One region of the Blautia obeum ATCC 29174 genome, then DNA from elsewhere that is predicted to be linked to it. Evidence: riboswitches for the same ligand, from Rfam matches in the RefSeq annotation. Region 1 holds a riboswitch; each other region holds the start of a gene.
The links. A riboswitch is a leader RNA that binds a small molecule or an ion and turns the genes downstream of it on or off. The one in region 1 is predicted to bind cobalamin.

Region 1 (10,264 bases):
ATCGATTCGGTTTACAACCCGAGGGCAGTGCAGCCGGAAAATGCTCGTGGTAATAATGTTGAGCTTAAGGTTAATGAAGAAAAATTTGCTATGCCTGAGTTTCAAGCGCTCTGGTCAAAGATAAATGTAAAGTCTATTTATATCGTAGATTTTGATATTGATGAACTGATCCGAAATGCAATAGCTTCTCTGGATGCTAAGCTGATAGTTGCTAAGATTTTCTTCAAGATTGAATCAGGTGCAATGGAAGAAAGTAAATCGAAAGAAGCTTTGGAATGTGGAGCTGCCTTTACAAAGGAAACTTCTGCTTACGGTACGCAGATACGGATTCCTGTCAATAGTAGCGTGAAATATGATTTGGTTGGCAAACTGGTGGAAGAGACAAAGTTGACTCGTAAGGATGTTATTGCTATTCTGCGTGGTATCAAAAAGACTGTTTTTAATCAGTTTAAAGATAATCCTGAAGAGTTCATTATCAAGGCAGTTGCACTCATTAATGAGGAAAAGGCAGCAGCCATTATCAAGCACATTACTTATGCCGTTTTGGATAAGTATTACAGTATGAAGGTATTTACTGATTTGCCGAATGGATTCTATATTTCGACACCGGTAGGAAATTATAATCCTGACTGGGCAATTACTTTCTATAAGGGGAAAGGTAAAGCATATTTATTTTGCAGCTGAAACCAAGGGCTCTATGTCCTCTATGCAGCTGCGTTCGATTGAGGAATCTAAGATACACTGCGCACGGGAAGACTTTAAGGCTATCAGTAGTGACAGCGTTGTTTTTGATGTCGTGGATAGTTATCAGAGTCTTTTTGATATGGTGATGAGATAAGGCGTTAAGGGATAATATTTCCTCAACAATCATAGGAAAGAGTGCTGTGTATGTCATCTTTTGTATCTCTCTGTGAATAGCACGAATGTAATTCAATGTTCTATGGATTGCAAGACATGCTATATGAGTGGTGCGCGAACTTTATCCCCCCCGGCAGGGGCGGTCAACCTCTGGGAATTCCAGCAAATACAAAAAAGTAAAATTATCAAAAATATTGTTAAAGAAAATTCTTTACTTTGGTTAAAGCGTAAGTTATAATAGCTTTGCTTAAAAGAATAAATGTGCCAAGTGCTGAAAAATATATAAAATTTACACTATTTTCAGAAGAGGGAATCAGGTGAGAATCCTGAACGATCCGGTCACTGTATTCAGTTATGCCACATTCATATCCATTGCATTTTTATGTGAGAAGGGAATGGGGATTTAAGCTGTAAGCCAGGAAACCTGCTTGGTTCATAGAAAGAAACTTCCGTGTAAAGTGCTGTCTTTCGTATCATGTTTTTTTGTGATGCCCGCTTTTTTATGGAAGCGGACTTTTTTCTTTTAAAAGCAAAAAAACAAAAGAAAAAATAAGGAGAAAAAGCATGAAAAACATGAAAACAGTAGCAGGAATGTTATGTCTGGCAGGAATTCTCAGCCTGGGAATGGGAACAACTGTATTTGCGGAGGATGGAGACAGCCATTATCCCGTAACAATCACAACCTACAATTATGAGAACGAACCGATTGAAATGACTTTTGAGAAAGCTCCGGAGAAAGTATTTGCATATGCAAACTCCAATATCGAAGAGCTTCTGGCACTTGGTCTCGGTGATAAGATCGTAGCTGCTTGCGGTCTGGACGGTGATGTGCGTGAGGATTTAAAAGATGAATTTGACAAGATTCAGTATATGGATACCAAGCCATCCAAAGAGGAAGTTGTTGCAATGGAGCCTGATTTTATTGCGGCATGGTATTCTTCTTTCGATGATGACTGGCTTTCTGATGTAAGCTTCTGGCAGGAGAGAGATGTAAATACATACATGTCCCTGAACAGTGCTGCAAAGGGACCGGCTTCTGAGTTCCCACGTACAATTGAAGACGAATATGAGGATATCCTGAACCTTGGCAAGATCTTTGATTGCGAAGACAAGGCAGAGGAAATCGTTGATCAGATGAAGGGTGAGATTGATAAAGTAAAAGAGCATGTAGAAGGAACAGACCCGTTATCCGTAGCAGTTCTTGAGGATGAGGGAGATTCCTTCCGTGTATATGGAACAGAGACACTTGGCGGAAATATTCCGGAGACACTTGGTGCAGAGCTGAAGCTTGGTGCAGAGAACTCTGAAAACGTTGGTGCAGAGGATCTGATCGCAGCTGATCCGGACGTATTATTCATGATCAACTATGATGGATTTATGACAGCTGATGAGGCAATCGCTGATATTACAGATAACCCTGCATATGCGAGCCTTTCAGCAGTTAAGAACAACAAAGTATTCTCTGTAAACTTGAATGAAGTATACTGCAGCGGTGTCAGAACCTATGACGGAATTATGACATTTGCAAAAGCATTATATCCGGATCTGTACGAATAAAATGAAAAGAAAACCGGATTTTAAAAATGGAATTTTTCATGGAAAGCCGATCTATGTGCTGGCGGTGATATTACTGACTGTGCTTCTGGTGATATCCATTCTGACTGCAGTTACCATTGGTTCTGTAGATCTTTCTGTGAAAGATGTGTATAGTGTAATTTTGTATAAAGTGTTTGGAATCGGGGATCCGGAGGTTTATGGTGTAGGAGCCATGTCTGATATTGTGTGGTTTATCCGCCTTCCCCGTATTCTTCTTGCAACAGCCGTTGGCATGGGTCTGGCAGTTGCAGGTGTGATAATGCAAGCCATTGTGAAAAATCCGATTGCAGATCCGTATATTCTGGGTATTTCCTCTGGTGCATCTCTTGGTGCAACAGTGGCAATCTTTCTTGGAGTTGGAGCCGTATTTGGCTCCAACTCTATTGGAATCTGCGCATTTATCGGAGCCTTCCTTATTTCTGTACTGGTACAGATCACTGCAAATATAGGAGGCCGGGCAAATTCAGTCCGACTTCTGCTTGCAGGTACAGCACTTGGAAGTGTGTGCAGTGCATTTTCAAACTTTGTTGTCTATATTGCGGGCGACAGAGATGGAATCCAGACAGTTACTTTCTGGCTGATGGGAAGTCTGGCAGGTGCGAAATGGGAAAATCTGGCTGTGATTATTCCCTGCGTTTTTATAGCAACCCTGTTTTTCTGCACCCAGAGCCGTATTCTCAATATGATGCTGCTTGGAGATGAGGTATCCATCACATTAGGAACTGACCTGCACAGATATCGTCAGGTGTATCTTGTAGTGACAGCACTGTTGATCGGTTTTGTGGTATATTCCGCAGGTATCATTGGATTTGTAGGACTCATTATTCCTCATGTGGTACGAATGTTCTTTGGAACCGATCACAAGAAAATGCTTCCACTGTCAGCACTTAGCGGTTCCATTTTCCTGATCTGGGCAGATGTTGCTTCCAGGATCATTATTCCCAAGAGTGAAGTCCCAATCGGAATCCTGGTATCCATGATCGGAGCACCTTGCTTTATTTATCTGCTGGTACGCAGATCTTATGGATTCGGAGGTGAGAAATCATGAAACTGACAGCTTCTGATATCCATGTGGAGCTTGGCGGAAATGAGATTCTTAAGGGAATTGACGCAGCCATAAAGGAAAAGGAATTTGTAGGAATTATAGGACCAAACGGAAGTGGAAAAAGTACATTGCTGAAATGTATTTACCGTGTACTGAAGCCAGATACCGGTGTGATCATGCTGGATGGAAAACCGCTGAACGAATATAAGGTAAAGGATTCTGCAAAAGCACTGGCAGTGGTGTCCCAGCACAACTACTATAATTTTGAATTTTCCGTACAGGAAATTGTAATGATGGGAAGGGCTCCTCATAAGAAAACCATGGAACGGGATAATGCCGAGGATTATAAGATCGTGGAAGAATGTTTGGAAAAAGTGGAAATGCTTCCCTATCGGCACCGTGTTTTTTCAAGTTTGTCTGGCGGTGAGCAGCAGCGAATCATTCTGGCAAGAGCTCTGGCACAGAAAACTGACTGTCTGATCCTGGATGAGCCTACCAACCATCTTGACATCAAATACCAGCTCCAGCTTCTGGATATTGTAAAAAGTCTTGGGGTCACTGTGATCGGTGCTTTGCATGATCTGAATATTGCAGCAGCATACTGCGACCGGATCTATGCCATGAAGAACGGTCGTCTGGTGGCTTGCGGAACTCCAGAAGAAGTCATTACAGAAGATTTTATACATATGTTATATGAAGTAGATGCAACTGTAAAAAAGGATGAATACGGCATGCTGAATGTTACATACCATCCTTTGCATGTGAAAAAATAAAGAAAAAGTGGAGGAAAGCTGAATGAGCGATACAGCAAAAAAAGGAATTCTTGTAGTCAGCTTTGGTACCAGTCATGAAGATACCAGAGCAGTGACCATTGATGCGATTGAAAAAGAAATTGGAGCTGCTTTTACAGATTGTAAAATTTATCGCGCATGGACCAGCAAAATGATTCTCGCCAGAATTGAAAAGAGAGATCATATTCACTATGACAATGTGGCAGAAGCAATGGAGCGTATGAAAAAGGATGGAATTACAGATGTGATCATTCAGCCTACTCATGTAATGAACGGTGTGGAAAATGATCTTATGAAAAAGGATGTTCTGGCGTATGCAGATCATTTTCAGTCTGTGAAATTCGGAGCTCCTCTACTTACAACAGAAAAAGATAATGAGTATGTGGTGAAAGCGGTTGCAGATGAGTTCCCTGTAATTAAGGATAAGGAAACGGCACTTGTGCTTATGGGGCATGGAACCGAGCACTACGCAAATGCCGTTTATGCCGCACTGGATTACAGATTCAAGGATATGGGATATGAAAATGTGATCGTAGGAACTGTGGAAGGTTATCCTGAAATTGACCAGGTCATGAAACAGCTTGGAAAATGCGGGGTAAAAAAAGTGGTAATCGCACCGTTTATGATCGTTGCCGGTGACCATGCGAAAAATGACATGGCAGGAGAGGAAGAAGACTCCTGGAAAAATATCATCAGCAAAGCTGGTTATGAAGTGCAGACAGTTCTGAAAGGACTGGGGGAATATGAAAGTATTCGAAAACTCTTTGTGGAACATGCGAGGGAAGCGGTATGATTAAAATTGGAACACTGACCTGCCTTCACTCCAATAATGTATGTGCCAGAGTGGGATGCCTGAAGGCCTTTCAGAATCGCAGTGACTTTTTTGATGGATATTCTCCGGACACACTTCTGGGAGCAATGATGACCTGTAATGGATGCAAAAGTGTAAATCCCAAAGAACCGGATGTAGATGAGGAAATTCTGGAAAAAATAGATAGGCTGGTCAGCGAAGAAATTAAGGTAGTGCATGTGGGAGCCTGTCGTCTGGACAGGGAGAAAAAAGAGTGCCCACGAATTGCCAAAATCTGTGAGATGATAGAATCCAGGGGAATCCAGGTGGTAAGAGGAACTCACAGAGAATCCTGAAACAGGATAGAGAAATCGTATAGGGGAAACTTCCAGGCAGATTGTGGAAAATAGTCTGTCTGGAAGGGAGTATCCCAAAGTTTGTGTAAACCTTCAAACTGATGTAAGATAGAATTACTCAGTTTGGAGGTTTATTTTATGGCAAGAAAAAAGGATTCACCACAAAAAGCAGCGCTTAGAGAACTCATGGGAAACTACCTGAAAGAAAACAATGTAAAAGTAAAAGATGGAACAGATGTTAATTCCATTATGCGGGATATGATGTCTATCATTTTGGAAGGCGCCCTTGATCAGGAACTGGATGAAGAACTGGGATATTCCAAATATGATTATCGAAATAAAGAAACCGATAATTCCAGGAATGGACATTCCCAGAAAACGTTACATACCAGTTACGGAGATATGGAGATTGATATTCCAAGGGATCGAAAAGGTGACTTCGAACCACAGGTTGTAAAGAAGTATCAGAATTCGATTATGCAGGACATGGAAGAAAAGATCATTTCCATGTACGCAAAAGGAATGACTACTGCCGATATAGAAAGCTACATGCGTGAATTATACGATCTTGAGATCTCCGACAGTACTGTCAGCCGGATCACTGATAAGATCCTGCCAATAGTAAAAGAATGGCAGGAAAGGCCATTAGAAAGTGTGTATGCTGTTGTATTTATGGATGCGATCCATTTCCATGCCCGTAATGAGGGGCAGATTGTAAAACGTGCTGTTTACATTGCGATTGGGATCGATATGGAAGGACGTAAGGATGTCCTCGGAATGTATGTTGGTCAAAATGAAAGTGCCAAGTTCTGGCTCTCCATCCTGAATGGCCTGAAAAACCGGGGCGTAGAAGATATATTGATTGCGTGTGTGGATGGACTGACCGGTTTTCCACAGGCAATTGAAGCAGTATTTCCCCAGACCGAGATCCAGCAGTGCATAATCCATCAGATCAGGAATACCATGAAATTTGTTTCTTACAAAGAGATCAAACCACTTATGGCAGATCTGAAGCGTGTATATGCAGCTCCTACAGAAGAAGTTGCATTGGCAGAACTGGACAGCTTTGACGAAAAATGGAGCGGGAAATACCCTAAGATTGCAAAGTCATGGAAAGATAACTGGGCAAATCTTTCAACGTATTTTAAGTATCCGGAAGCTGTCAGACGTCTGATCTATACCACGAACACGATTGAAGGATTTAACCGCCAGCTCCGGAAAGTCACCAAATCCAAGACGGTATTTCCATCCGATGACAGTCTCTTGAAAATGCTGTATCTGGCCATGATAGATATCACCAAGAAATGGACGGGACACCGTCAGGATTGGGGACAGATCCATTCTCAGCTGGAAATTTTCTTCGAAGAAAGATTGGAAAGGTTATAAGCAGAATGCATGCTAGGCAGGGCTGGCACAGCCAGTCCTGCTTGACATGCCTTAAAACTGCATTATAATACAAACAAGGACAGAACCCTGAAAAACAGGTTCGAGAGTATGAAACTTTTTCTGTAAAATAATGTTTATAAGGTTCTTCTATGATACAATAAATATCATTAGGAGGGCCTTTTATTATGGCAAGACAAAAGAAACCTGTACATCGTGTACAAATGACAGAAGGAAAACGAAACATCATCCATCAGCTCCTGGAAGAGTACGATATCCAGTCTGCAGAAGACATTCAGGATGCGCTCAAGGATCTTTTAGGCGGCACCATTAAGGAAATGATGGAAGCTGAAATGGATGATCATCTTGGTTACGAAAAATCCAAACGCTCAGATAATGATGATTATCGCAATGGTTATAAGCGGAAACAGGTCAACAGCCGGTATGGCTCGATGGAAATCGAAGTGCCACAGGATCGCAAATCAACGTTTGAACCACAGGTTGTAAAAAAACGTCAGAAAGATATTTCCGATATTGATCAGAAGATCATTTCCATGTATGCCAAAGGAATGACTACCCGGCAGATTTCCGAAACCATCGAAGATATTTATGGCTTTGAAACTTCTGAGAGCTTTATTTCTGATGTGACTGATAAGATCCTGCCACAGATCGAAGACTGGCAGAACCGGCCACTGGACGAGGTCTATCCCATTCTCTACATTGATGCAATCCATTATTCTGTAAGGGATAATGGCGTGATCCGAAAGCTTGCTGCTTACGTGATTCTGGGAATCAACACGGAAGGAAAAAAAGAAGTTTTAACCATCAGTGTTGGCGATAACGAAAGCGCAAAATACTGGCTTTCCGTTATGAATGAACTGAAAAATCGTGGTGTCAAAGATGTATTAATCATCTGTGCCGATGGTTTAACCGGAATCAAAGAAGCGATCGCAGCAGCTTTTCCAAAGACGGAATACCAGCGCTGTATTGTACACCAGGTAAGAAACACGTTGAAATATGTCCCAGATAAAGACAGAAAAGCCTTCGCTACGGATCTGAAAACCATTTATCAGGCCACAGATGAAAAGAAAGCTCTGGCAGCCTTAGAGCGTGTAACAGAAAAATGGACACCGAAATATCCGAATTCCATGAAGCGCTGGAAGGATAACTGGGACTCAATCTCGCCGATCTTTAAATTTTCAACGACGGTCAGAACGGTGATTTATACTACAAATGCTATTGAATCCCTGAATTCTACCTACCGGAAACTGAATCGCCAGAGAAGCGTATTTCCAAGCGATACAGCTCTATTAAAGGCACTGTATCTTGCCACATTTGAAGCTACGAAGAAATGGACCAGTACGATCCGCAACTGGGCACAGGTGTATGGTGAACTGAGTATTATGTACGAAGGACGCCTCCCAGAGTAACGAATAAACAGGCGAATAAGACGGGCGGAAAACCGCCTGCTCTTGACATGCCATTCAACAACTGTTATATATAAAACAAGGGTGAGAAGCCTGATTTTCAGGCTTGCCACCCTTGCATATCATAGAAGAATCTTATTTACAGACTTTTTCTCACAGTCTCACAGGTTCTGTCCTCGATAACTAATGACCTATCTTATATCAGTTTTTTCTGTTTACACAAAACTTGAAACGCTCTCGAGAGCGTTTACATTTTTCTTGTACCCTTGATGTAATATATCGAATACTCAACTCTTTTTTATCCAATACAAATCTGCACATACCTAGTCAATAATCGCCTCTTCGTTATTTCTATTCTGCGTTTTATAATTCAAGAATAATTTGCAATTATTTGCAATTCCACCGTTCATCACGATATACTAAAAAATCTTTCCTTCTCAGAAATATTTAATAGTTATCTCCCAGTGTAATAGTTGTTTCCAAACTTTCTATTTTATCGCAAACATCTGTCAGTGAATCATATGGTCCAAGTCCTTTTATATCATTCAATTTATCTGCCAAATCTGATATGGAATTATCTGATCCATATCCTTTTATATCATCCAATTTAGAATTCATTTCTTGTAATTCAGCAAGAATCTGTTCCATAAGATTTACTAATTCATCCATATTCTTTTTCCTCCTTATATAAATGCTCAATAGCAAGTACTATCAAAAATCAACCAAAGTTTTGGTACTTACAATTTAACATTTACTCGTATACGTTTAGACAAGATAAATTAAAAAAGAAGAGCTTTCTGTCGAAACAGATGACACTTTCCTTTCATGACTGATTTTTTGTTGCTCGTCAACTGTCCGGCATCCGAAGTTCGGATTTTATGTGTCAGTTCACATGATAGATATATAGCCTATCTATTGATTACAGTATACACAGAATGAAGGGATTCGGCAATGGATTTGATAGAAAATGGTGGTGCTAGAATGGTAGATTACACACGTAATCAAACAATACTAGTTGGGTCGTTTTTTCTGTGGAAAAGAGGGGAAAATGACGATATAATATGATACAGGATAAGTTGCGATTTGGAGATGAGATAATGAATATATATGAATTATTGAATAAAATTGTAGTGAATAGAAGACATTCGCTGTCGGTCAATTTGTTTACTGAAGAAGCTAGGGAAGAATTAGATGAGAACGAAAAACATATTTTTGATTTGTTGAGGAATATATCTTCTCTAGGAACAAAAATTTATAATAAAGGAATAGAATTTCATCCAATGTTTGTAATGTCCGATGGTAGTCGGACTTTTTCGATAGATGATATATCTGAAGATGATTATTTGGTGCTGCAGAATTTGGAATTGGATAAAATACCTTTGAGCTTACGTGCGTTGATTGCAGATCTACTGTGGACTAAGAAAAAGAAATTTGATGCAGCTAAAATTGCAGCAGATGCGTATTGGCAATTATTTAAGCTGTGGTATAAGGACGAAGATAATATTGGTACGCTTGATATGATTCGCAGAGCAGTGTGTATTTCGGCGCAAACAAAGCAAACTACATTGTATAACGAAATACAAGAGTGGTTTAAGGAGTTTATAGATACTAGGGCAGCAAGTACAGAGGGCTTTTTTGCATTGAGAGTAATGGAATTGTTCTTTGAACAAAAGTATTTTGACGTATCGGTAATTTTGAAAGTATTAGATGATTTGATTGAAAAAAACAACGATAATATTGCAAAGGTAGAACAAGCTTATGAGTTAAAAGAGGAATGTTTATTTAAATTGCAGAGAAAAGAAGAAGCAACGCAAAATAATATTTTGTTGGCAGATTATTATATAAAATTTGCTGAGAAAATATTTCAGAAGGATATACAAGGAGCGTTAAGAGCTGTTAATTTTTTTCAAAAAGGAATAATATTATATCGGAATAATGGAGAGCCGGAAAAGGCAGAAACTACTCATAAAAGGCTTGTTGAAATTCAGAGAGAAATCCCCAAAATAATGGTGCCGTTT
Region 2 (10,264 bases), 170 kb from region 1:
GTACGGATTTCAGGAAGCCGTAAGGCTTCTTCCCGTCAAAGGTCTTCTGGCACATGAACCAAGTGAGGGCAAAGGGTACGCCGAAGTATTTCAAAAATGCCCCGTCAATGAATGAAAGGGGAGGGAGGTTCCCTAAGAGCATCACTGCAAACACCGATACCACGAACCACGCCATCTGTGTGAACGTGATGGGGAATGGCAGCTTAAAATCATTGATGGAATAGAGTACCTTTTCCACCGACCAGATACTGGTATAGCTTCGTATTTTCTTCATATTGTCCGTCCTTTCTAAAAGATGGGGGCAGCAAAAGAGCCGCCCCTGAATAAAAAAATCCGCCTGTATTTCCTGAAAGAGATACAGACGGGTCTACCGTAAGATTTCATATACGCCGTGGTTCGTGACAACAAAGGTTCCCTCCAATTCCATGTCACGCCCATAGGCTGCATAGTCGATATAGTTTTGTAAGTGTGCCGGAAGTTCGCCAAGCTGTCCGCTTTCTTCCAGATAGTAGCGAGCCACATCCGCCATATCATCACAGCCGGAATGGCAGATAATATCATCTTCATGCTCACAGAGTTCTTCAATACTGCCAAAGTAGGATTGCAGCTCTGATAGTTCCTCCTGAATGTATTCCGGTAAGTCCTCCACCATTTCACACAGGCGGTTGATTTCCTCAATGGGGGTATATTCGTCAATCTCAAAGGGCAGCTCATAGTCATGGATGGCGTATTCCTTATATTCATCATTCAAACCGATACGTTCTTTGACTTCCTCAAAGTCTACAGGCGGCGTGAACCATGCCCCGACCAGTTCGCCCTCATTGTATTTGCCTAAGTTGGCAATGTAAATCCGCATTTCTTCCACAGTGTCACCTCCATTCTCTGTCATGCTCCTTTTGGGGAGTTACGCTCCCCAAGCCCCTAGTGGACTTCCGCCATGAAGCAATCAGAGCTTGCTCCATAACGGAAGTGTAACAAGGGTTTCCTATGCACCGATAATCTTATTGAACAGTTCCAGTAAGATGTCCTTTACACCGTCCGCATTGAAGACCAGCCCAACCGCTACAAGGGAAACTACCAGAAAACCGATAAGTTTGGAAAATTCCCTCTTAAATCCGAGGTACAGTCCAATTACCACGATTGCCAGCAGCACAAGGGACTGGGCGTTGGATAAAAACCAGTTGTAAAGATTCTGTCCGAAATTCATAAAAGCTCCTTTCTTTGCTGTAAGATTTCTTAGGTTCTAAAATTGCCGCCGTTAAAGCACCACCTCCTTTGCAGCGGCGGCTTGCTGCTTCAGGATTTTTTCATGCTTCTCCGTCAGCCTTGCATGGGTGATGATGTCATGGACAATCTGGGTGTGGTTCATCTTATCCAGACGGAGAGCCAGCTTTAACGTGGGGGCTACCTGATGGGAGAGCCAGTGCAGGGTGCGTTCAAAGGAATAGGGTTCCGGTTTGGTTGTCAGTTTCAGGCTGCCCCTGTGTTCCCCGATAAACCACGCCCATTCCTCACTGATACGCCAGTCTGAACGGGGCTTTGTATCGTCCCTGTCCACGAACCGGACATAGCGGTTGATGATTTGAAAGGCTGTCCGTTCTGGATTGTCATGTTCTAACAGGTCACGGATGGCGTAAAAGGCACGCTCATTTTTCAGCCGGATTTCAAAGCGGTTCTTTACCTCTGCGTCCGCAATGGGAATATCATGCTTTTTGTACTGCTCATAGTCCTTTTCGTAAATGCAGAAGTACACTTCACTTTGGAGGGAGCCGATATACAGGGTGTTCCCCATACATTCTTTTTCCTCACGCCGTACCAGTTCGCCGCTGCGGTAGCTTTTGAAGCTGCGGAAGACCGAGATACATTCCTCATTCCGGCACTTCTCTGTCAGATGGGGAATGTTCAGGATTCCCGTTTTGTCATTGATGGCAAGGTCAAGCCGCTTCATCACGCCGTCCTCCATGAGAACGTCCATGAAAAACTCATACCAGCTCCGTTCCTGTGCCAGCAGATAGCTTTCAAACTGGCGGCAGCCACGCCCTTTCAGTTCCAGCAGCACCCCTTTTTCCAGTTCCGACGATACCAGAACGAAAATATCCCCCAGATAGTAATGCTCCGTGTAAGAGTAAAATCCATAGTCTTCATGGATAAAGTAAGATAGCTTTAGCCGCAGCACGTCTTCCACGATATACTTCACATCCGTAGTAGGGAAGCGAATCCGAACATAATCAAAGAGCATTTCAAGGGGATTGTCTGGATTGAAGCGTTCCAGAGCTTCCGTGATGGCTTCCTGTAATGCTTCGGATGGGTGAGCCTTGCCCGTTTCAATATCGCTCAGGTACGGACGGGTGATTCCGGCAGCTAAGGCAAGTTTCTTTTGTGAGATACCGTAAACTTCCCGTTTCTCTTTGATGTCCCGTACCCATGTTTCTTCATTCAGTGAAAATCCCTCCAGTCTAAAAAAGCGTATGTCAACTTTCAGAGCCTTGTTGACACACGCCGGATAGGGGAAAATCCCTTGTGTACCGTGGGATTCTGCCCTGTTGTTTGGTTGTTGCCTGTCGATTTGTACCCCTCTGTTAGATACGAGGGGTTCATGCTGGCGTGCCTTGCGGCACACCAGCAACAGCAGGTCAGTCCGTTTCTGCGGCTTTTGCTCCGCACGCCGCCTGCACTCCCTGCCTGCTGTCTATGAGATTTTTTATTTCCTTGAGGAAATCGTGTCCTTTTGGCACAAGGGGCGTGTAAAATTCCGAGATAACGCTGGTTCCCACATCCACATAGCCACGCCCTTTTATCTGCTTGAGGAAGAAGTCCTTTGTGGTTTCCCCGAACATCATCCCATAGCCCATTTCCGACATCCGCCCCAGAGCTACACGGAAATTGAACTGGTCACGGATTCCGTCCCCCAGATACTTTGCGTCTGGACGCTGGCAGGCGAGAATCAGGAAGAAGCCAGCCTGCCGCCCAAGCATAACGATTTGTTTTAACTTGTTGAGGACGGCGGCGTTTTCCTTTGTGCCGAGCATTTCCATAAATGCCACATATTCATCAAAGATAAGGAAATGTGCCGGAAGTCCCAAGTAAGCGTAATTTTCCCCTGTCCGGTAATTCTCCATGAGCTTCATGTCTTCGCTGCGTTTCATCATTTCTTCATAGAAACGGTCAATGCAGGCGAGCATATCTTCCTTTTTGTAGTACACATCCGGCATAACCGCCTGTAAATCCGCAAGGTCAGCGTTCTTTGGGTCTAACACGAACAGGACGGCGTTAGTGCGGAGCAGGGCTTCAATGAGGGTCAGGATGAAGTAGGTCTTTCCGCCGCCGGTTCCTCCGGCAATGAGCATATGGGGGAGCTTATCATACTCCCACCAGACATTTTCCATGAGCCGGAGCCTGCCGTCCTTTGCCTGTACGTCTTCAATGGAGATACGGTTGGCAATGGTATCATAGAGTAGGGTGTACTCCACATAGGAATCCTTTAATTCCTTATCCGTCAGCTCACAGTACAAGCCGCTTTCCAGCTTTCTCTCCAAGTTTAAGAGCTGTTCCTGATATTTCCCCAAAGTGATTTCCACACGGATATGGAGCAAGCCCTGTTTCATACGGTAGTAGATTTTGGGAAAGTAAGTGATGGTTTCTTTGGAACGGCTGGAAGACAAGTCCTTGAAAAAAGCGTCTTCTTTTCTCTGCTCTGATTCATACCACTTGTTTTCCAACACCATCCTTGCCAGTTTTTGGCGGTGGATGAGCTGCTTTACTTCATCCCTGCGGTATCGCCAGAACAGAAGAACTGCTGTAAGGCACACCATTCCTGCCACGCCCATACTGAATAACAGGTAAGGGATGTTTACATCCTGTATTATCTGGGAGAGGGACACTTCCTGCCAGTTGGCTCCGGCAATCTGCCCTGTATGAAACAGCAGGACAACCAGCAGGAAGACAGGGAACAGGGCGGCAAGGGCAGTATGGGACACAAGGTCTTTATCCGTGGGGCGGATACGTTTTCCACGGGGAAAAAGCTGCTTCATGGGAACAATCCTCCTTTCGCTTTTCTCTTATTTAGCTGTTATTTTGCAGGGGGAGCGTCTTTCTTCGGTGTCTGGGGATTCATGGCAGCCCCTTTTTTCAGGACAATATCCTCTGCCTTGATGTACCAGTCCACCTCTGCTCCCTGAAAGGTAGCCGTTGCCACAGTATCTGCCACTGGATTGATAAGTTCCACCTCTGCGTTGTAATCGAGCTCCTTTAACGGCACGCTGGCAGGGATGGAAACCTGAATCATACGCCCCTGTCCTCTGGATTTTAAGTCATAGGTACGCTCCTTGATTTCTTCTGATACCGAGCCGTCTTCATTCTGGAGGTGAACCTCACGGCGGAGGGCAGAAAATTTCAATGCCCCGAATGTTGCTTCCTTGTCAATCACGATTCCGTTTGCTAATCTCATAGTCTGATGTCCTCCTTTTCCTTACGCTTTTACCATATCGTCAGCGTGCAAAATGTAGTTGGTAAAGCCCCTTGTGCCGATTTTATAGCCCTCTGCGGTGATACGGGGATTGACGAGCTTTACACGTTCCTCAAAGTCAAAATGCTTCTCTCCGGCTTCGGCAGGGAGGATAACCACAATATCATCCGCCCTCTGCACGTCTGAATAAAGATTGAAGCTGCGGGAGAGTACCGCCATGCGTCCGTTGATTCTTCTCTGTTCTGTTTTGTCTTCTCCGGCAAACTCCAAGTTGCCGAATGTCTTTTCCATGTTGGGAATAACGAATTTTAATTCCATATAGATGTACCTGTCCTTTCTGAATGTTGTGTTTGATGGTTGGTTTCGGATTCTGGTCTGGAAACGGAGGGGAACGCTCCGGCGGTGGTGATTTCTTCGTAGTATCACATCCTTTTTGGTTTTGGGGTAAAAAAATAGACGCTCATTTCTGAACGTCTGAATTGATACACTGGAAAGGCGGAATATCTGCTTTACCCTCTATATTTTTGTATATGTTGTACTTACAAGGTCGCCCCAGAACAGAAAGCCCGGGCAACGTACGATAATATTCTTCGAGTTGTCCGTGACATTCCTGAAATTGCAGATCCGATTCGTTTTCTACGTGCGAGAGAAGTCGTACACTTCCAGCGTTTCGGGGAAGCACTTCGTTCCGTACAGGAACAGCTGGATGCGAAAAACTTCTATGCATTCAATCCGAGCTTTGACTGTCCATGTGAGGCGTCCTGTAAAAATTCATAACAACAAAGAAATATCAAATAAGACCTGGGAGGATTCTTCCGGGTCTTTTAGGGTAAATACAGGATTTTACAATTCCTTTCATCCATGTTATTATGACAACGCATTAAATATGAAAGGAAAACGATCATGGAAGTTCTGACGATTGGGATTTTCTGTGCTTTGCTCATTATATGCATCATAACGGGAAAATCTATATTATATGCTCTTCTGGCAGGTCTGATCATTTTCAGCCTGTATGGAAAAAAACAGGGATATAGCTGGAGACAGATTAGCAGGATGGCATTACAGGGAGTCTGGAAAGTAAAAAATATTCTGCTCACATTTATACTGATCGGAATGCTGACAGCACTTTGGCGACAGGCTGGAACAATTCCTGCAATCATCTGTTATACCGTGCATCTGATAAAACCATCGACATTTTTGCTGATGACATTTCTTCTGAATTGTCTGATCTCAGTCCTGACAGGAACTGCTCTTGGTACGGCAGCTACGATTGGTGTTGTATGTGCAACGATGGCTTCTGCACTTGGAATTCCTTCATGGATGACCGGTGGTGCAATTCTTTCCGGGGTATATTTCGGAGATCGTTGTTCTCCTGTTTCGACAAGTGCACTTCTGGTGGCGGAGCTGACGGAGACAGGTATCTATACAAATATAAAAAATATGATCAAAAGTGCATTGGCACCATTTACCATTACCTGTATTCTTTATCTGACTGTCAGCATACAGCTTCATGGAAAAACAGAGATGCCGGATCTTGGACATGCTTTTGGCAGTGAGTTCCGGCTCAGCTGGATTGCATTGCTGCCTGCAGCGGTGATTCTGCTGTTGGCTGTTATGCAGGCAGGGGTGAAGATCGCGATGATCGCAAGTATAGTTACTGCAATTCCTGTCTGTATTGGCCTTCAGAATATGGCATTTACGGAACTTCCTGAACTTCTTCTGAATGGTTTCCATTCTACAGATGTGACGGTAGCGGCAATGCTGAATGGAGGTGGTATCACTTCGATGTTGAAGGTTGGAGCAATCGTATGCATTTCTTCATCTTATTCAGGTATTTTTCAGGCAACAGGAATCCTGAATGGATTTCAGAAAATGGTCTGTTTGCTTGCCGACAGGACAAAACCATATTTTGCAGTGCTTGTCACATCAATCCTGACAAGCGTTATGGCATGTAATCAGACACTGGCAATCATGCTTACAGATCAGCTCTGCAGCAGAACAGAACCGGATAAGCTGCGTTTTGCCAATAATCTGGAGGACAGTGCAGTGCTCATAGCACCTTTGGTGCCGTGGTCGATCGCGTGTGCTGTTCCGCTTACAGCAGCAGGTGCACCGGGATACAGCGTCTTATTTGCAGTGTTTTTGTATCTGCTTCCGTTGTGCGATTTAGTGTTAAAAAAATAACTGCCCTATTGTAAATTGACCAAAATAGTGGTATTCTGTAAGAAATTGAATAATAAAAATAACAGGTGCTGATGTTAGATAATCAAATAGCCTTCAGTTAAAAGGGAAACAGGTGTAAGTCCTGTACGATCTCGTCACTGTATACAGGGAATGCAGAATCATGTGTGTATGCACAGTCACTGGGAAACTGGGAAGACGATTCGGGTGTATTGATCTGTAAGTCAGGAAACCTGCCTGCTATTGGTACGGGGATTTTAAATTCCGGATCACGAGTAATTGGTTGTACCATAATCCAGAAACTCTAGCCCGGTGCAGGAGTTTTTTTATTGGGAAATATAGTATTTCTCCGAAAAATATTTTTTGACCAGGCTTGCTGCCGTACTTTGTTATTCATTTTAATTTTCATGAGAAAACAGGTACAGGAGGAAAAAAACATGAAAAACAAAACTGTAAAAGCACTGGCAATTGCAATGACTGTAGCAACAGTCACAATGATGGGATCTGCAAGCATCTACGCTTCTGATGACACTGCTGAGACAGCAACAGAAGAAACCGCAGATGATGCAGAAACCGCAGATGATGCAGAAACCGCTGATACAGAAGAAGCTTCCGATGATGATCAGAAAGCAGCAGATGAAGTAGCAGCACTGATCGACAAGATTTATGTTCAGGAAAGAACTGATACAACAGATGAAGACTGCAAAGCTGCCAAAGAAGCATGGGATAAACTGACAGACGCTCAGAAGGAACTGGTTGAAGGCGAAGAAGCTGATCCGGATTACTTCGGACGTGACACTGGTGATGCATCCAAAGATGATCCTCGTAACCAGGATGAAATCGGTGAGAACGAACTTCTTGTTGTAAGCTTTGGTACATCCTTCAACGACAGCCGTGCTGAGGATATCAAAGGAATCGAAGACAAACTGCAGGAAGCATATCCGGATTGGTCTGTAAGACGTGCATTTACAGCACAGATCATTATCAACCATGTAGAAGCAAGAGATGATGAAGTGATTGACAATATGCAGCAGGCACTTGACCGTGCAGTTGATAATGGCGTTAAAAATCTTGTTGTTCAGCCTACACATCTGATGCATGGTGCTGAATATGATGAAATGACAGAAGCAATTGATGGATACAAAGATAAATTTGAATCTGTTGCAATCGCAGAGCCAATGCTTGGCGAAGTTGGTGATGACGCTACTGTAATTAACGATGATAAGAAAGCTGTTGCACAGGCTATCACAGATGAAGCCTGCAAAGAAGCTGGATATGACAGTATGGAAGCTGCTGCAGAAGATGGAACAGCATTTGTATTCATGGGACATGGTACTTCCCATACAGCAAATGTAACATATGATCAGATGCAGACACAGATGAATGACCTTGGATTCACAAATGCTTTCATTGGTACTGTAGAAGGTGAACCGGAAGATACAGAATGCCAGGCTGTTATCGCAAAAGTTAAAGATGCTGGATTTAAGAAAGTTGTTCTTCGTCCACTGATGGTTGTTGCTGGTGACCATGCAAACAACGATATGGCTGGTGATGATGACGATTCCTGGAAATCTCAGTTCAATGCATCTGGTGCATTTGACAGCGTTGACTGCCAGATCGCAGGTCTTGGAAGAATTGAAGCTGTAGAGGATCTTTACGTAGAGCATACAAAAGCAGCAATTGATTCTCTTGGAACAGCTGATACAACTGAAGAAACAACAGATGATACTGCAGAAGCAGCAGATGACACAACAGATGGTGCAGAAGAAGTTACAGACGATTCTGCAGCAGAATAATGTAATGTGTAAATAATTTATGCAATAAACGGGACTGCCCGGAAGGCTTGATTGTCTTCCGGGCAGTTCCTGTAAAATCAGGAGGATTTATATTATGAAACGTTCAGTGGCAATGATGGCATGCGTATTAAGCGGAGCTATGGTACTTGGCAGTTTCAGCCCGGTTATGGCAGAGACAGGAGCAAAGGCAGTTTCTGCAACAGTGACAGATTCAAAATCATCAGATGATAAAAAGGATGATGCAAAAGCTGATACAGCGGACAAAAAGGACGATGCAAAGGATACGGTGCTTGAAGACGGTACTTACAGTGCAGAGTTTGATACAGACAGTGGAATGTTTCATGTAAATGAAGCAAATGACGGTAAAGGAACGTTGACAGTCAAAGATGGTAAGATGACAATCCATGTGAGCCTGAATTCAAAGAAGATCGTAAATCTTTTTGTTGGAAAGGCAGAAGATGCCCAGAAAGACGGAGCTGAGATTCTTGAGCCGACAACAGATGAAGTAACATATAGTGATGGATATAAAGAAGAAGTTTACGGATTTGATATCCCGGTTCCTGCCATTGATGAAGAATTTGATGTTGCTTTGATCGGAAAGAAGAACAAATGGTACGATCATAAAGTAAAAGTAACAAATCCTCAGAAAGAAGCCGATGCTGAAGTTTCTGACACAAAAGAAACCGATACAAAAAAGATGACTGCTGAAGATCTGAAACTTGAAGATGGTGATTATACTGCAGATGTGAAGCTGGAAGGTGGATCCGGAAAGGCTACAGTAACCTCTCCGGCTGAATTTACAGTTAAAGATGGAAAGGTAACTGCATCTGTAGAATGGAGCAGTCCGTACTATGATTATATGCTGATTGGTGATGACAAATATGAACCAGTCAACAAGGATGGAAATTCTGTGTTTGAAATTCCGGTAGATGGTTTTGATTATCCTATGGAAGTCACAGCGGACACCGTTGCAATGAGTACTCCTCATGAGATTGAATATACTTTACAGTTTGATTCCGCAAGTATTAAAGAGGCAGAAAAATAAAAATGAGAAAAACGTTACGCATTTTTTTATGCGCAGCATTGAGCGCATCAATGATGCTGACTGTACCTGTATGGGCTCAGTCAGCTGATGAAAAAGAGACGACAGAAAGTAATGCCGTCAGACAGGACCTGGCTGGCTTAAAATATGATCACAGTCTGGAACTTCAGTATGCAGATCAGTTTTCAGTAGATTATTATGAAGATGGTTATGCACTTATCACAATTGCAGGAGATGGGCAGTTTCTTCTTGTTCCGGAAGGAAAAGAAGCTCCGGAAGGCCTTGACAGTGATATTGCAGTTATTAAACAGCCACTTGATAATATCTATCTTGTGGCAACATCGGCAATGGATCTTTTCTGTGCATTGGACGGGCTGGACAGCATCAGTCTTTCAGGAACCAATGCTGACGGATGGTATATCGATGAGGCTAAGAAAGCACTGGAAGATGGAAGTATTTCTTTTGCTGGTAAGTACAGTGCACCGGATTACGAACTGATTTTGTCTAAAAATTGTGATCTGGCGATTGAGTCTACAATGATCTACCATAAACCGGAAGTAAAAGAAAAGCTTGAGCAGTTCGGGATCCCGGTTCTGGTAGAGCATTCAAGTTACGAAAGTCATCCGCTTGGCCGTACTGAGTGGTTGAAGCTATATGGGGTTCTTCTTGGAAAAGAAGAACTTGCAGACAAACTTTTTCAGGAACAGGTTGATAAATTGAAAGCAATAGAGGACAGTGAATCTACCGGAAAGACAGTGGCTTTCTTCTATATCAATTCAG
Region 3 (10,264 bases), 1.7 Mb from region 1:
CTGCGTATTCGATTGCTGCCTGGCAGGAAAGGATCACTGCATTTAAGAAATGGCTCTTCGTAACATAGTTGGCATCTCCAACCTGGCATTTGTCCAGCTCTGCCTGTGCTTTGTCGATGATTCCCTTGTATCCGATTGCAAGGACTTCACCATATTTAACAGTTACGTGACCTACACCATTGTAGAAATAGTTTCCAGGTGTAAAGATATTGTGTTCGATTGCTTTGATTGCTTCCGGATCCATATAGGATGTAGCAAGTTCACTGGATGTCTTACCCTTCCAGTATTTATGTACTTCTCTTAACTCCTGCTTGGTCTCTTCTGCAATATAAAACGGGTCCGCGCTCCTCGTTTCAACGGTATCCAGCTCATCTTCCAGCCACTGGAAGGAAAATTCCGGGAATGTCTGACATCCTCGCGGTGCGATCGTGCTGCTTCCGACGATCAGTTCATTGTCACGAATGATGATCGGAATATTACAGAGAATGTGAGCAAAAGCTTCCGCACGCCGTGTGACCATCGGCTCACCTTCGGTAGCCTTATATGATTCAGTAAGCAGCTTCGCTCTGGCAGACTCGATTACCGGCATATTGGCATAAAGTGCCTCAACCAGTTTCGGAATCCTGGATGACTTTGGAACATCTGTGGTATTAAACATCTCCACGCTTCTCCTTTCTTATGGTGTCACTACCTTAAAGGTATCTCTTACACCATATCTCATATGCAATCAGAAGGCGCTAAAACGCCACGATTCATATAGAATCATTATACTCTACGTGCTCTTTCATGTCAACGAAATCCAACATTATTCTTCTGTTTTTTACGAGGTTTTTGTTGTGGTTTTTATTGGTTTTGTGTTGGTTTTTATTTTGAACTGCATTTTTCTGTTGACTTTTGTGATAGTGACTGCCATACTGGAGTTAATGATATCTTTGCGGTCAGATTTTATATTTATCTGCCACATTTTTTCGATTTATTTTCGATCTAAGGAGGGATCTTCATGTATCTTTCTGATATACATACGCATTCTATCGCAAGTGGCCACGGAACCACCTGTACGATTTCTGATATGGCCAAAGCAGCCTCCAGAAAAGGGCTGAAGTTGCTCGGAATCACAGACCACGGTCCTGGAACGCTGGCCGCTGGAACTTCTTCTTATTTCCGCAGTCTGACTTATGCGCCGAAGAAGCGTTTTGGAATTGAATTGCTTTTTGGAGTGGAATTAAATATCCTGGATATTGACGGGCATCTGGATCTGAACGATGAACTGCTCGGAGAACTGGATTATGCGGTTGCGAGTATGCATGCACAGAATTACAATAGTGGAACGATTGCGGAAAACACCAGTGCGTATCTGAATGCCATGACGCATCCATGTGTCAAAGTCCTGGGACACTGTGATAATCCAGCTTTTCCTGTAGATTATGAGACTCTGGCAGTCGGTGCTAAGGAGAATGGTGTTATTTTTGAGATCAATGAAGCTTCACTCGCACCGTATGGGTATCGTGGGGATACACGGGCGAATAACCGGGAGATCCTGAAGTATTGTATGAAGTATGAAATTCCGATCGTGCTGTCGAGTGACAGCCATGGAGTGGAGCATATCGGGGATTTTACGTGTGCGGCGGAGTTTGTGCATGAGATGATGTTTCCCGAAAAAATGATATTGAATAATGATATTCCTCGGTTGAAGATGATACTGAGTGAGAGGTAGGAATCTTAGATTCTATAATAAATAATAATAATATATATCACGAAAAAGCAAACAGTCTCCTGACTTGTTGACACGCTGCATTTCCGGATTCTTCCCGCGCATCTATCGATGACTGCTTTTGCAAACTCGCACCCAAGGGTGCTCAGACAGTGCAACGCAGCCATCATTAGCGCAGTCAGAATCTACGGAAATTTGCTGAGTCAAAATGTCAGGAGACTGTTCCTTTTTCTGTGTATAGGAATATGAAGTTAAATTAAGATATTTTCTATATTTATCTGAAGATTTTAAATATATGTATACTATTAATTCCTCTTCTCTCATTTTCCATATCATCTTTGTGGTGCCACCACACCCCGGCGGAGGTTCACGGCCTTCGGCCGCTGCCCCGAGAGGCCTTCCCGGTTGTGGGGAAGCGGAACTGTCGCAAGAAAATGATCCTATAAAAAGCTTTGAACTGATAAAGCATGCATCCGATATTCAGGAACCCAGCAAGGCTTTCGAGACTGCGACTGTGCTAGTGGCGGTTGTGGAGCATCTGTCTGAGCGACAGCGAGTTATGCGGAGCAATCGCTAATAAGCGCACGGGAGCAGCCCGAAAATGAAGCGTGTTCCAGAATATCGGATGTATGTCTATATCATAATCCGTCTTTTTCTTCTCGTATCTTCTTCATCAGTTCCGCCAGCTCGCTGTATTTCCCGGTTACGTATCCGTAATTTTGTGCTTTATGTGGCAGCTGGCAGTTCGTGCAGTCTTTTATTCCTGTTTCTGTCATTCGAAAATTCCCGCCGCATTTATCGCCCAGTGCATACAGCGGGCAGTAGCAGAACAGACAGTTGAAGTTCTCCGGATCTGCGCCTGCATGACACGGAAAATATTCACATTCCTTATTGCTGAAAAAAGCATAGTGTTTCCCTTCCCAATATGGTTTTTCCATTTACTTTCACCTCATTATATAAAAAAATCCAGTCACGGCACTGCCGAACTGGTCATCTTCAAAACTTATTTCAGAGGATTTGCGATACTGCTCCGGGGTAGACAATGAATCCGTTCAAATATGCGGAGGGAACGAATGCATCCGGAGTAGTACCGCCTGCCATTTAATCATACCCTTTAAGGGGTCGTATGTATGTGGCGGCCACCACGATACATATAGGTATAATTCATACGAACAGGCGAATTCCATAAAAAAATGCCTGCTTCCAACAAGCAGACAACACTTTGGGTTGCGGATACCCTAAGTTGGTTGTTACACTTTACACGGAAGTTTAACCTCGCCATACAAAGCAGGTTTCCTGACTTCAGGATCATCACTTCTTTTCCCCTTCTCATACTATCGTACAATGGGATATCGAAAAGTCGCTCCTCTGTTACAGTGACCGGATCGCTCAGGATTCTCACCTGATTCCCTCTTCTGACTGCTACGCGGATTACAGTCAGCACTTCATATGTTCAATATGGAATTATACTGACATTATAATAGCACGATGTCAGTATGCTGTCAATAACCCGCATAACATTTTGTCAAATTTTTATCATTTTATTTACATACCGCATTTCTTATATAAACTCCTCCCTTGCATTTTCCCAACACCTCACCTATACTGAATACAGTCTGATAAAGCAGTAAATACAGCTTTTCGATAATACAGCTCATCGCCAGACAATAAATTGCACTCTATTTTTCAGGAGGTTCCTTATGATACAGGATATTGCACCACATACTTATCACAATGAATACAGACCGGTTGCTCCGGATGGCAGCAGTTTTGTGCTCGCTTATGAAAACGGAAAGAGTTTCTTTCATAAAAATGATACAGACAATTCTATAACGCTTCCCCGTTTCCGCGAACTGGAAGGAAACGTAAGCGACCTGTACAAAAATTATATCTATCTTTTCTCGATAGATGACGAACGTTTTTATCTGATTCCGGGACTGGATACTTCCCTGCTGCCAGGCTATGAATTCCACGAAAACAGAGAGCTTCGTTATGTACAGCCACAGTATCTTGCTTTTGCTTCGATTACCGGATATCAGCTCTGGTTCTGGTACAGAAACCGCCGTTTCTGCGGATGCTGCGGGTTCCCAATGAAACACGATACAAAAGAACGTATGATGTACTGCCCTTCCTGTGGCCGTCAGGAATATCCGGTACTTATGCCGGCTGTGATCGTCGGTATTACTAACGGAGATAAGATCATCTGCTCCAAATATGAGGGCAGAAGCTTTAAGCAATATGCCCTGATCGCCGGTTTCGCGGAAATTGGTGAAACAATTGAAGAAACCGTTCATCGCGAAGTCATGGAAGAAGTCGGTCTGAAAGTGAAAAATCTCCGTTATTATAAGAGTCAGCCATGGTCCTTCTCCGGTACATTACTTTTTGGATTTTTCTGCGATGTAGACGGGGACGATACTCTCACGGTGGATCATGAAGAGCTTTCTGTAGCACAGTGGTTTGACCGTGACAAAATTATCTGTCAGGACACCGGCAGCAGCCTTACCAATGAAATGATGATGGTCTTCGCCGCCGGGAAAGAGCCAAAGTGATTTTTTTCTCCATGTTCCAATTGATTTTAAGTCAATTTTTTCGAATATTCAGATTGACATTTTCTCTCCAATATTTTATCATCTATATAAAAGAAATGGGTTTTGTATCGTGTACAGCCTTACGGCTCAAGCGAGTTGCTCGTTTCTTTTTTTATGTCTATGATATCATACAAATACATTCTATTATCTTCCGAATATCTTACTATAAGTGATGCATGAAAAATATTATATCTTTCTATCTCATCGTCTTTATACACAGGAAGTGCAAACCTCGAATTATAGCGATACCAACCATACCTCGCATTTCTCCAATGCTTGCTCTCTTTATTTTCTCTATAATATTTACCCAAAGCTATTTCTATCATTTCAGGAATTCCCTGTGTTGCATTTGCTTTCGCCTTGGCATTTGTTCCCTTAAGACTATGTGTATATTTCGAACCACTATATTCATTTGGTAAATCAGCTCCAATATATATAACATCTCCAGTAGAAGCCACCATATAAAAATCCCCAACATATTCTTTCAAGTATGCACGTACTTCCCTCCAATTGATGGAGCGTTTTCCCTTAAATCTAATATCATTGATCACCACAATATTATTTCCATCAATATCCTGAATGATCGAAACATTTCGCTGCCGTTTTCTAGACTGACAGGCATTGTTGATTTGTTTACAAACTTCAAGAAGTTCAATATAGCTGATTATTCTCCTCTTGCTCTCTGCATCTGATTGACGAAACAATTCAATCATATAATTTTCATTTGTCAAGCAATCAATCTGGGCTGCCGGTTCCACAGTTTCTTCATCACAAAGCAAATCCACAAGTGACATATCAAGCGCTCTACATATAGACACTATTTTATCCGCTTGTGGATTAATTTTTTTCTTTCGCCAATCGCTAATCGTACTGGTTGCAATTCCTGTTCTTCTAGACAGTTCCATTTGACTCATATGTAACTCATCAAGTCTGTCAAAAATCTTTTCATATATCTTCATGCCATAACACCCTTCTATTGATTATTTCCGACTTTTCGGATATTGTATCATGATTAATTATAGATATCAACCTTTATCTACATTCCACCGATATTTCCAGGAAACTCCTTTATAATACATTTTTTGTTATTTATATATATTTTCAAAAAATAAGCATCCGCCCAGACGTTTTTTTGTATGTTATACTTCAAAAAGCTGCCATTGCATTCCTGTCAATCCGGCTGATCATGGACAATACGTTGCCGATAACATCCTGACCGACTGGCTGTCGTATATCCCCGCAATACCATGGATTCGCTTGAACTTGACCGTTCAAAAGGCTCTCTGCTTCCACATACTGTAGTTTCTGCGAAACAAAATGTGTATTTCTTTTCACCGGTTCATTTCCGTGAACGTGAGATTGGGTATCTTGTTCTGGAAAACTGCGATTACCTGCTGGATCATCAGTTTCTTTTTGAGACGCTCAACACCTTCCGTACATCTATAGAAGCGCTCTATGGAAAACTGATCCTTCGAAAGAAAAACAAACAGCTTTCTCAGCTTTATATCCACGATTCCCTTACCGGACTCTACAACCGTATGGCTTATGAAAAGCTTGCCCTTCCGCTCTTTCAACAATATATGCAGAAAGGCAGACCTGTCGGAATCCTGTTCGCAGATGCAGATCATCTGAAATATATCCAACACCGACGAATCCCGCATCGGAATGTTCCATGAAATCGGACAGCAGGCAGCAACTATGCAGAGGCAGCCGGACTGGATCTGGAACTGATCCTGGCTTCTGTCAATTCACGCAATAAAAAAGCCTTCCTGGAGAAAACTCTGGATAAGCTTTCTTCGGAAGACCTTGAATTGCTTCGTATTTATTTTTCCTGCGATATGTCCCTCAAAAAAAACTGCGAAGAAACATTTCTGCATAAGAATACCATTCAGTACAGGCTGAACCAGATTCATAAAAAAAGCGGATACAACCCGAGAGAATTTCAGGATGCTGTGCGATTATATCTGGCATTAAAAATGTAAGGTCATAGATTTGCAGAAGACAAATTCTAATACTAAAAAACTCCGGTCACAAATTTCTTCATGACCGGAGTTTTTTATTTTTACAGAGTTTCTATTTTCACTCTTACATCTGTATTTATTTCTTTTTTGAGATCATATACTGTATTCGTAATCACCGCTTCACCATTGTTTACAAAAACACTGATCTGGTTCGGGTTCACATATGCCTCAATCTCGAACCCGTCTTTCAGCTCCGGTGTCTCAAATTTCACTCTGTGATTCGGGAACTTTTCAAAAAGGGCACTTCTGTCGGTACAGATTTTATTCCCTTCTCTGGAAATCACATATCCACCGACATTTACTTTATCCCCATCCTCCAAAGAAAAGCGCAGACGATATCCACTTTCATCTGCCTCGGATGGTTCAGAGATTTCCTTTGTATATACTGCCTGTACATTCGGATGAACGCGGAAATAAATGTGATCTTTCTGCACTTCCACAACACGCGGAATACACATCATTCCCTGCCATTTCCCATCCACCGGTTCCGGCATATGGAGCCATGCTGTCAGGATTCTTCTGCCACTCTCATCCAGAGTGCTCTGTGGTGCATAAAGGTCTGTTCCATAATCAAGGAACTGGTATTTTTCCGGCAGTTTCATATCACAGGTTTCTTTATCAAATGTTACCTGCATGCATACTGTCTGTGCATCGTCTGCCTTACCATCTTTAAACAACTGCATCGGTGAAAAGATCACTACCTGGCTGTTATCCACTTCAAAATAATCCGGGCATTCCCACATCCAGCCAAAGTTTTCTCTGGTTACAGAATTTTCAAATTTCCATTCTTCTCCATCTGTACTTGTGAAGAACAAAAGTTTTCCCTGTTTATCATTGATGGTACTTCCAAGCACCATGTACCATATGTCCCCGTCTTTCCAGACTTTTGGATCTCTTGTATGGCGTGCATCTCCGATATCTGCATCGTGAATAACCGGAATCACGGTCTTTTTGTCTTTGATGTTGTCAAAATGAATACCATCCTCAGAAGTGATCATGAGCTGTGCAGATACAAAATGTTCATCCACACATAAATTGATATCCTCCGGATTTTCTGTAAGATAATTCACACCTGTATAATACAGCTGCATTTTTCCGTCTTCTTCAATCGCACTTCCGGAAAAACATCCGCTCCGATCATCCGTTTTGCTCGGAAACAGCGCAATTCCCTGTTCTTCCCAGTTCACCAGATCTTTGCTGACAACATGTCCCCAGTGCATCCGTCCCCAGCGCGGCCCATACGGGAAGCACTGGTAAAACAGATGGTACATGCCTTTGTAATATATAAAGCCATTCGGGTCATTCATCCAGTAGTCTTTCGGTTTTACATATATTTTCTGCATATTCTGCTCACTTTCTTATTTTTCTATGAATGGATTAATTACTTCCATCGCTTTTTCTGCTTCTGCACCTTCTGCATGAATTCTCAGATCTACCGCTTTTGACAGATCCACACTGAAAATTCCCATGATTGATTTCGCGTCAATCACATATCTTCCGGAAACAATATCCACATCACAGTCCAGACGTGTCACAGCATTGACAAAATCTTTTACTCTTTCTATTGTTCCTAAAAAAATCTTTACTTCTCTCATTATCAACGTCACTCCTATAAATAATTCATCTCAGTTTCTTTATCAAAGAAATGAATCTTGGATGGCATAAATACAAATTCAATTTCATCTCCAACCTGGCTGATCTCATATTTAGAAACTCGTGCAACTGCCTGGCAGCCTCCGAACTGGAAGTACAGGTTATTCTCATTTCCCATGACTTCTGTATCTGTGATCACAGCTTTCATTTTATTTTCTTTATAAAGTTCCAGGTTCTGCGCATCCATTTTAAGATCCTCTCCACGGATACCAAGTGTCATCTCGCCTTCTTTACCATTCAGTTTCTTAAGAATAGCTTCCGGAAGCATCAGTTTATTTCCGTCTTCAAATGTTACTTCGTTTCCTTTTAAGGTAACATCAAAGAAGTTCATCTGAGGAGATCCTATAAATCCTGCAACAAATTTGTTTACCGGATGATCATATAATTCCATTGGTTTTCCAACCTGCTGGATCACACCCTCTTTCATGATAACGATACGATCAGCCATAGTCATGGCTTCAACCTGGTCGTGCGTAACATAGATCGTCGTTGCACCCATTTCACGATGCAGCTTGCTGATCTCTGTTCTCATGCTGACACGAAGTTTTGCATCCAGATTGGACAGTGGCTCATCCATCAGAAATACCTTCTGATTTTTTACGATTGCACGCCCCAGTGCCACTCGCTGTCTCTGACCTCCAGAAAGATTCTTCGGTTTTCTGTAACGGAATTCCTGCAGTCCCAAGATATCAATTGCCCAGTCTACTTTTTTCTTGATTTGGTCTGCTGGCATCTTCATGTTCTTCAGCCCGTATCCGATATTTTTTTCTACGGTCATATGAGGATACAGAGCATAGTTCTGGAATACCATCGCAATACCACGGTCTCTCGGTGCTGTCTCGTTCACTCTTTTGCCGTCAATATACAGATCTCCTTCTGTAATCTCTTCGAATCCGGCAATCATACGAAGTGTTGTGGATTTTCCACATCCAGACGGTCCTACAAATGCGATAAATTCTTTTTCTTCTATATTAAGATTAAAATCATCTACAGATTTGTGTTCTGCTCCTGCATATTTTTTTCCGATATGTTTAAATTCTATAAAACTCATAATTCATTAACCCTCCTTGGAACCAGTTGATGTTACACCTTCTACAATCTGTTTGGAGAACAGTGCATAAATAATAATAACAGGGATTGTGATCAGTGTGATTACTGCAAGTGTCTGTCCCATTGTTGTATTGTCATTGGATGTTATGGAGTTCAGACCAATCTGCGCGGTCAGAAGATCACTGGATGTAAATACAAGTGACGGCCAGAGATAGTCATTCCATACTCCAAGGAATGTAAACACACTGACAGTTGCAACGACTGTCTTTGACATTGGCAATACCATGGTAAAGAAATATTTTACCGGACTGCAGAAGTCAAGCTGTGCCGCCTCATAAACATCATCCGGCAGACTTACGAAAACCTGTCGGAACAGAAAGATATTAAACGGATTCACGATCATTGGAAGTACATATCCAATCACGGTATTCAGTAGTCCTGCTTTTGCAATGATCAGAAAGTGTATCGTGATAACGGTTTCTGTCGGTACGATCAGAAGCATCATGATGATCAAAAGCCACTGGTCACGGAATGGAAAGTTGATCTTTGCAAGTGCATAGCCTGCAAGTCCGTTTACAATAACCCCAAGTACGATCAGCAGTGCCGCATATCCCAGAGTATTAAGCATGTAACGAAGGAAATTGGTATCTGTCAGAATCGTAATATAGTTTTCAAAATAATTTCCATTTAAAGCAGGAGGAATAAATGCTGCTATGGAATTCATATCTGCTGTGATCGCTGCATCTGGTTTAAAGGAGTTTGCAAGCATCCAGATCACCGGAAACAGGAAGAATATGGAAAGTACCAGCAAAATAACTGCCAGTATCCAGTTAATTGTTTTTTGCTTTTTTGTTAACATGTTTTTTCTCCTCCTTTCCTTTGGTCAGTACATTCTGTATAATTGTCAGTATGACAACAAATATAGTGAAGACAATTGCCATTGTTGATGCAAGTCCCATCTCCCAGTTCATTGTACCGGTTTCATAAATATCATATACAAGTGTGTATGTTGAGTGATCCGGTCCTCCACCTGTCATGACCATCGGCTGTACCAGCATACGGAACGCACCGATCGTAACCGTGATAAATACAAACACACAAAGTGGTTTCAATTCTGGAAGTGTGATATCTTTAAATTTCTGCCATCCACTTGCATGATCCATTTCTGCTGCTTCATAAAGTGCTGGATTGATATTCTGGAGTCCACCAAGGAAAATGATCATCTGATATCCGACACCCTG

Region 2: another riboswitch for cobalamin. It lies ahead of NQ503_RS04610 (sirohydrochlorin cobaltochelatase); the one in region 1 lies ahead of NQ503_RS05365 (ABC transporter substrate-binding protein).
Region 3: another riboswitch for cobalamin. It lies ahead of NQ503_RS13675 (cysteine-rich small domain-containing protein); the one in region 1 lies ahead of NQ503_RS05365 (ABC transporter substrate-binding protein).

What each region holds. Positions count from the first base shown of each region.
Region 1 is NZ_CP102265.1:1,120,084-1,130,347, forward strand. It holds partial or broken gene NQ503_RS17735 (restriction endonuclease) at 562-838, shown strand; cobalamin riboswitch at 1,108-1,304, shown strand; gene NQ503_RS05365 (ABC transporter substrate-binding protein) at 1,423-2,415, shown strand; gene NQ503_RS05370 (FecCD family ABC transporter permease) at 2,417-3,502, shown strand; gene NQ503_RS05375 (ABC transporter ATP-binding protein) at 3,499-4,272, shown strand; gene NQ503_RS05380 (sirohydrochlorin cobaltochelatase) at 4,295-5,083, shown strand; gene NQ503_RS05385 (CGGC domain-containing protein) at 5,080-5,436, shown strand; gene NQ503_RS05390 (IS256 family transposase) at 5,575-6,822, shown strand; gene NQ503_RS05395 (IS256 family transposase) at 7,008-8,249, shown strand; gene NQ503_RS05400 (hypothetical protein) at 8,694-8,915, opposite strand; gene NQ503_RS05405 (DUF4209 domain-containing protein) at 9,344-10,264, shown strand, end outside.
Region 2 is NZ_CP102265.1:953,446-963,709, forward strand. It holds gene NQ503_RS04565 (conjugal transfer protein) at 1-274, opposite strand, end outside; gene NQ503_RS04570 (antirestriction protein ArdA) at 368-856, opposite strand; gene NQ503_RS04575 (hypothetical protein) at 986-1,207, opposite strand; gene mobT (MobT family relaxase) at 1,259-2,482, opposite strand; gene NQ503_RS04585 (FtsK/SpoIIIE domain-containing protein) at 2,634-4,031, opposite strand; gene NQ503_RS04590 (YdcP family protein) at 4,070-4,447, opposite strand; gene NQ503_RS04595 (YdcP family protein) at 4,469-4,783, opposite strand; partial or broken gene NQ503_RS17705 (manganese catalase family protein) at 5,012-5,242, shown strand; gene NQ503_RS04605 (Na+/H+ antiporter NhaC family protein) at 5,369-6,649, shown strand; cobalamin riboswitch at 6,696-6,901, shown strand; gene NQ503_RS04610 (sirohydrochlorin cobaltochelatase) at 7,084-8,442, shown strand; gene NQ503_RS04615 (hypothetical protein) at 8,537-9,487, shown strand; gene NQ503_RS04620 (ABC transporter substrate-binding protein) at 9,490-10,264, shown strand, end outside.
Region 3 is NZ_CP102265.1:2,827,766-2,838,029, forward strand. It holds gene NQ503_RS13665 (glycyl radical protein) at 1-658, opposite strand, end outside; gene NQ503_RS13670 (phosphatase) at 1,001-1,714, shown strand; gene NQ503_RS13675 (cysteine-rich small domain-containing protein) at 2,350-2,649, opposite strand; cobalamin riboswitch at 2,981-3,174, opposite strand; gene nudC (NAD(+) diphosphatase) at 3,412-4,260, shown strand; gene NQ503_RS13685 (helix-turn-helix domain-containing protein) at 4,380-5,258, opposite strand; gene NQ503_RS13690 (GGDEF domain-containing protein) at 5,547-5,975, shown strand; gene NQ503_RS13695 (helix-turn-helix domain-containing protein) at 6,111-6,281, shown strand; gene NQ503_RS13700 (glycoside hydrolase family 32 protein) at 6,362-7,663, opposite strand; gene NQ503_RS13705 (HPr family phosphocarrier protein) at 7,679-7,915, opposite strand; gene NQ503_RS13710 (ABC transporter ATP-binding protein) at 7,930-9,024, opposite strand; gene NQ503_RS13715 (carbohydrate ABC transporter permease) at 9,031-9,882, opposite strand; gene NQ503_RS13720 (carbohydrate ABC transporter permease) at 9,854-10,264, opposite strand, start outside.